DNA from 2 places in the Bacillus sp. FSL K6-6540 genome. Region 1 is predicted to be linked to the other one. Evidence: a T-box and tRNA genes for the amino acid it is inferred to sense, from the RefSeq annotation. Region 1 holds a T-box; the other holds one or more tRNA genes.
What was found. A T-box is a leader RNA that pairs with one kind of tRNA and senses whether it is charged. The one in region 1 lies ahead of leuS (leucine--tRNA ligase), so its partner is inferred to be a tRNA-Leu.
Positions count from the first base shown of each region.

Region 2: it has a tRNA-Leu gene. The T-box ahead of leuS (leucine--tRNA ligase) is inferred to sense a tRNA for this amino acid. The anticodon was not compared.

Region 1 is NZ_JBBOXH010000001.1:2,051,680-2,055,088, reverse strand. It holds gene leuS (leucine--tRNA ligase) at 1-1,362, opposite strand, end outside; T-box leader at 1,452-1,712, opposite strand; gene MHH82_RS08980 (AraC family transcriptional regulator) at 1,753-2,634, opposite strand; gene MHH82_RS08975 (Gfo/Idh/MocA family protein) at 2,719-3,409, opposite strand, start outside.
Region 2 is NZ_JBBOXH010000002.1:1,383,922-1,387,330, reverse strand. It holds gene MHH82_RS39500 (P-loop ATPase, Sll1717 family) at 1-1,959, opposite strand, end outside; tRNA gene MHH82_RS39495 (tRNA-Leu) at 2,230-2,313, opposite strand; tRNA gene MHH82_RS39490 (tRNA-Leu) at 2,395-2,476, opposite strand; tRNA gene MHH82_RS39485 (tRNA-Lys) at 2,488-2,563, opposite strand; tRNA gene MHH82_RS39480 (tRNA-Gln) at 2,590-2,664, opposite strand; tRNA gene MHH82_RS39475 (tRNA-Glu) at 2,676-2,747, opposite strand; tRNA gene MHH82_RS39470 (tRNA-Ser) at 2,777-2,867, opposite strand; tRNA gene MHH82_RS39465 (tRNA-Asn) at 2,872-2,946, opposite strand; gene MHH82_RS39460 (SprT family protein) at 3,069-3,409, opposite strand, start outside.

The DNA.
Region 1 (3,409 bases):
TGGAAGCTGATCTTCCGGCACGGTCTTCATCGTTCCGTCTTCCAGATGCAGAATCGGAATCGGCTCGCCCCAATAGCGTTGACGGCTGAACAGCCAGTCGCGCAGACGGTAGGTTACCTTCTTCTTGCCCTTGCCCTCTTTCTCCAGCCATTCATTCATCGCCTGAATAGCCGCTTCATTATCCAGCCCGTTCAGGAAGCCGGAATTCACGTGCGCGCCGGTGCCGGTATATGCTTCCTCCTCGACGTTTCCGCCTTGAACGACTTCAATGATCGGAAGACCGAATTGCTTCGCAAACTCCCAGTCCCGGCTGTCATGTCCCGGAACCGCCATAATGGCACCGGTGCCGTAGCCGGCAAGCACGTAATCCGCGATCCAGATCGGTACCTTGGCGCCGTTTACCGGATTGACGGCATACGCGCCCGTGAATACGCCGGTTTTATCCTTGGCCAGATCCGTCCGCTCCAGGTCGCTTTTACGTGCTGCCTGATCCTGATAAGCCTTCACCGCTTCACGCTGATCGGCTGTCGCAATTTTGTCCACGAGGTCATGCTCCGGTGCCAGGACGCAGTAGCTTGCCCCGAACAGCGTATCCGGACGAGTGGTGAACACCTCCAGATGACCATCATACCCTTCGATGTCAAAACGGACCTCGGCGCCCGTGGATTTGCCGATCCAGTTGCGCTGCATATCCTTCAGGCTTTCGCTCCAGTCCAGCTCGTCCAGATCCTCCAGCAGGCGATCCGCATATTCGGTAATGCGCAGGATCCATTGGCGCATCGGCTTGCGTACGACCGGATGGCCTCCGCGTTCGCTCTTGCCGTCGATGACCTCTTCGTTCGCCAGCACGGTGCCGAGCGCTTCGCACCAGTTCACCGGAACCTCGGCCACATAGGCCAAGCCGCGTTTATAGAGCTGGATAAAGATCCACTGCGTCCATTTGTAATATTCCGGATCGGTGGTGCTGATCTCGCGGTCCCAGTCATACGAGAACCCGAGGGATTTGATCTGGCGGCGGAACGTATCGATATTCTGCACGGTGAACTCCCGCGGATGTTTGCCCGTGTCCATCGCATACTGCTCTGCCGGCAGGCCGAAGGCGTCCCATCCCATCGGATGAAGCACGTTGTATCCGCGCATCCGCTTGTAGCGGGACACGATGTCCGTTGCCGTGTATCCCTCCGGGTGACCTACGTGCAGGCCTGCACCCGATGGGTACGGAAACATATCCAGCGCGTAAAATTTCGGTTTGGACGAGGTTTCTTCCGTTTTAAAGGTTTTGTTCTCATCCCAGTATTGCTGCCACTTCTGTTCGATGGCCTGCGGCTGGTAGCCGTGGCTGGTTGGTTGATTGTCCGTCATACTTCATTGCTCCTCCTTCACAGTCGAGAGGCAAGGCCTGCGCCATTGCCCAAAAAAACAAAAAAACCTCATCATCCATAGCGTTGATCGCTAGGGACGAGAGGTTTGATTCCCGTGGTACCACCCTAGTTAGCCAAAGGCATGCTTTGCCTTTCGCTCCCTTTGCATCCTTATCGCGGATAAGACGACGATGCTTCATCGGCCGATTCTGTCGGAATACAGCCCTCCGACGGCCGGGTTAACACCATTGCTCCGAGGCGAGTTCATCCCTATCGTCAACCGGTTTTCACCAGACACCGGCTCTCTGCATGATCGAAATTGGAACGATTGATCCTCATCATCGCGTTCATATTACCGTTTTAATGTGGCTATTATACCCAAAAAGCGCGGTCAAGTCAACGAAAGCTCTTCTCCGCTTTTGCGGTAATGTTCTGGCGTGGTCCCGACCATGGCCTTGAACATCCGGCTGAAATGGGCCAAATGCTTGAAACCGGACGCCTGGCTGATCTCCGTTATGCTCAGATGGGGGTGGAGCCTGAGCATGATTTTTGCCTGGTTGATCCGCCGGTGATACACATATTTGAACACCGTCGTTCCGGTTACTTCCTTGAATAAGGAGGATAAATAGTGTTTCGTGATATGCATGTCGCGGGCGATTCCCTCCAGCGTCAGATCCAGCATATAATTTTCCTCGACAAACGACACGACATGCTGGACATGCCGCTCCTTCTCCGAGATCGAGTCGTGATCCTGCACGGCGGCCTGGCACCAGTCGGCGATGACGTACATCATCTCCTGGATTCGAAGGGTCATCCGCTCTTGGCGAAAGCCGGCCGTGGAGGACGACAAGCGGTGTATATCGGCCAGCATCCCTTCGAATTCTTCCCGGTTCTCCCCCGTCAGCGTCATGCGATGATTCCGCAGCGTTTCGAAGGGGTCCAGCAATATCGATTTGGCCGTCTCCGAAAGCCCCCTGCAGATCCAGGCCGGATCAAAATGCAGAATGCTCCTGACATATCTGGAATCGGGTTCAACGTTCGGACAGTGCAGCGTAAGCCCGTTCATCAGGAGCAGATCCCCCGGTTTCAGGGTGAACACGGAATCGCCGATCAAATACGTGCAGCGTCCCTCATGGAAATAATAAATTTCATAAAAAGCATGCGAGTGAAACTGCCCTCCCGACAGCGGCTGTTCATTGTAATAGGTCAGATCGAACGGCGCTTGAAGCTGCATGCGGTCAAAGCCTGGCATCATATCGACAGATGAGGTCATTTAGAGAATCGCCCCTTTAGCGATTTTGGAGTCGTCTAACCCCCAACCCTCAACGTAACGGGGTTTTCTCTATTATAAATGATTTTAGGGAATGCGCACGGCTTCATTTTGGGCAATCACGCACAATTCTCCGGCCTTGAAGGCATGCTCCTGGGACATGGCATGTTCCGTGCGTTCCAGGCAGTCCAGGATAAGCTCCCCGAAAAACGGATAGCCCACTTTCCCCTGGAGTTCCATATGAAACTCTCCTTCACCGTTAACCAAGTACAGATGATCCCCCTGCGGATGCCTTGCGATATCGATGTATTTGCGAAGCTCGATGTATCCTTCCGTTCCCAGAATAAAGGTTCTGCCGTCGCCCCAAGTGCCAAGTCCTCCGGGCGTCAGCCAATCGACGCGGAAATAATTGGTGGCTCCATTGTCTCCCACCAGCGTTGCATCTCCGAAATCCTCCAGCTCGGGGTATTCCGGATTCGCATAATTGCCCACCTTGCTGCTGAGCACCTTGGCATCGCGGCATCCCGCATAAAACAAAAATTGTTCGATCTGGTGGGAGCCGATGTCACACAGGATGCCCCCGTACTGTTGATGACGGAAAAACCAGTCCGGGCGGGAGGACGCATTCAAACGGTGCGGTCCGGTTCCCATCACTTGCACCACTCGCCCGATCGCCCCGTCCTGAATCAGCTTCCCGGCATGGACGGCACTCTCCACATGCAGCCGTTCACTGTAATAGACCATGTATTTCTTGCCCGTCTCCGCGGCTTTCGCGCGT
Region 2 (3,409 bases), on a different contig from region 1:
TTTAGCATGTCCCTTATTCACTGCTTCTTGTAAAGCAGATTTAAAAAAGAAAATTATATCCCTAGGACGAGGGATTATTAAATTAGAAATAAATTCTTTCAGTGGAACCCCATTTACATTCTCACAAAAATACTCTTTCCAAAGTGCTTCAGGGCTAGTAACACCGTTACTGCTATAGTCAATTCTATTTTCAATAATTCTGAAAAGCATTAAAGGTTCATTCCAGGACAAATTTTTATAAGGGACCTTGTCTCTCTCGTCAACAAAACTCATAAGTCTAGAAAAGATATCACTTCTTAAAAAAACTATTAAAGAAAGATTGACTTTTACGTGTTTATATGAACTTTTATGAAATTCATCTGTAATTTTATGAACAACATTCAATAGTCCTGATAATAATTGACTCATACTTTCTAGATCAGCACTATCATTCCATCCCTTGTCTAGGTTATCTATTAAAATAGTAACTTTCTCCTTATCCTCCAAAACCATCCCCAGATGATTTCTTAACTCTCTTATCATAGTTTCATGTAAATATTCACTTACTCTTAATCTACTTTCTTCCATACTCTCTTCGGCTGATATAGAACTTAAGTTTTTAACTACATTTTCAAGCCTTAATGTAAAATCAGCGTTTATTATTCTTTCGTGTGTCTTAACAAAACTTATAAAATTATCTTCCCCTTCAGTTTTTTGATAATGAAGAGGTAAATTATCAAGAAACTCAAAAAACTGTCTACCTATCTCAGTGTATATTAGAAATTTCCATACACTCTCTATTAAGTGCCCTTGTTCTGATCCTTTCTTTAAGCTGCTAATAATTTTTAATACACCTTCAAATTCATGACCTTGTGGCTGAATAGATACCACAAAATTTCTCTTGTCATCTCTCATTTCACTGCGAATTTTAATTAAATTCGCAGTTTTCCCAGTACCTTTTCGTCCTACAAATAACACTTGTTGTGCATTTAACGCTTCTTTATACTCAGCAGTTTCTAGAAAATACTCGATTAAATCATGATTTTCATTTTCTGCTACATGATCACCTATTAAAAGGTTCGATAACTTTCCTAGAGCTTTTTTTTCTTGTTTAAACTCTGAATGCTCTGAACTTTTCTCATTGAATTTGTTAACAATTGGTTCAAACCATTCTTTAAATAATGATTCACATTCCTCTGTATTCCTATGCGTCTTTAAAATATCCTCAAAATCCAATGGAGATTTAAACGGATCATGAGCTAGCAATAAAGTTTTTTTACCTAACCCAACTGACAAACCCGCTATAAGAGATTTTCTCGCAGTAATCAATGGCTTATCTTCTTTAGTATCCTTATTGTGAAAATGTATTACTGTTCCTAAAGCATTCGGCAATAAATTTAGATACCACCTTAATTGTTCACGTCCCTCATAAGGATCATCCATCTTTTTTGGTAATCTTGATTTATTTATTATAGAGTCTATTCTGCTCGACTCATTTGTATTGACCTCGCATTTCATATATATTAAATTACTGTTTATTTCTGCATGTTCAGGTCTAAGGTCAATTTTAGTTAATGTTCTGTACGGGTTATCGTGATAAAATTTTTCAACAAGCTGATCAGAATTTTCGTAACCATTGTAACCAATAGTAGTAATAGCACTTAACATTTTGTAATTTTTAACAGAATCACGATGTGCAGTATTTAGGGTAATCCATATTTTTTTTTCTTTTGCAATAGCATAACCTAGTTCATACAGTACATTAGGATTTAAGTATGTAAGATCACACATAAAAAGGTCACATTGTTCAATTGCATTTAAAATGTTATCTATTATAAATTTTCCAGAAATCTCGTAATCTTCCCATGTTGTAATTTTAATAGATCGTCCTCTATTGATTTCCTCAACTGATTCACGAATATTTTGTAATAAGTCATCCCTATGTGATGGATATGCATAAAAAGCCTTGGGAATTGCCATTGTCAACATCTCCTTTGAATTAATTATATCACCTAGAGATTTTTAACAAAAGAATTTATTGGAACAAATTCCATTTTTGGTTAGACACCGTTCTTCCATTGCTCAAGGCTCAGAAATTTAACCGCTATGGACACAGAAACAAAAAAAATTTCGATTTGGAGACTTACTATAGGTAACTGGTGAGTTTTGGTGAGCAACTCTTCTCTCATAGCCGTATTTCCGCACAAAAAAATAATACCAAAGGTGGTTAAACCCTTGGTATTATTGGGATGCGGCCGAGAGGACTTGAACCTCCACGGGTTATTCACCCACTAGGCCCTCAACCTAGCGCGTCTGCCATTCCGCCACGACCGCGTGATCATTAAATTGTGTTTGTGCTGGTTTAGTAGGCTCTTAACCTAGTAAAACCGATTTGCGTGCACTTTGTAAATAAAGTGCGGGTGAAGGGACTCGAACCCCCACGTCGTAAGACACTAGATCCTAAGTCTAGCGCGTCTGCCAATTCCGCCACACCCGCAAAAAGACAAATGGTGAGCCATGAAGGACTCGAACCTTCGACCCTCTGATTAAAAGTCAGATGCTCTACCAACTGAGCTAATGGCTCTTACTATTAGATTTCAAAAATAAAAATGGCTGGGCTAGCTGGATTCGAACCAACGCATGACGGAGTCAAAGTCCGTTGCCTTACCGCTTGGCTATAGCCCAACGAAATGGAATGACCCGTACGGGATTCGAACCCGTGTTACCGCCGTGAAAGGGCGGTGTCTTAACCGCTTGACCAACGGGCCGATGGTTGAGAACTTATATCGAAATCTTATGGCGGAGAAGGAGGGATTTGAACCCTCGCGCCGCTTACGCGACCTACACCCTTAGCAGGGGCGCCTCTTCAGCCACTTGAGTACTTCTCCAATATGGCTCCACAGGCAGGATTCGAACCTGCGACCGATCGGTTAACAGCCGATAGCTCTACCACTGAGCTACTGTGGAATAATGAGACAAGACTTATTATATCAGCCTTGATTTGCAGTGTCAAGAGGTAAATGTTTTTATTTATCTCTCGTGACGACTTTTATAATGTAACATAGGCTTGCCATATTCGTCAACCTTTTTCACGAAAAAATTCTTTTTATTTTTCCGCGGCATTTTCCGCATCTGTAACTGTCAGGGTTCATGGCGCGCTTCTTTATATACTGTTGGCCGCAGGCCGTACAGATATACATATAAGTTTTTTTGTTTTCCGCTTTTTTCTTAAGGGGTGTACAGAACCTCGGCGCGTTGACCTGCTGCAGTAGCATTCTAAAATCTCTGTCTCTGTGCTTGTACCCTTTTCCTTCAAGGTGGAGATGATAATGGCAGAGCTCGTGCTTGATGATGCCGATCAGCTCCTCCCTGCCGTGTTCAATCAGATATTTTCTGTTCAATTCAATGTTATGAGAGGTTAACAGGTACC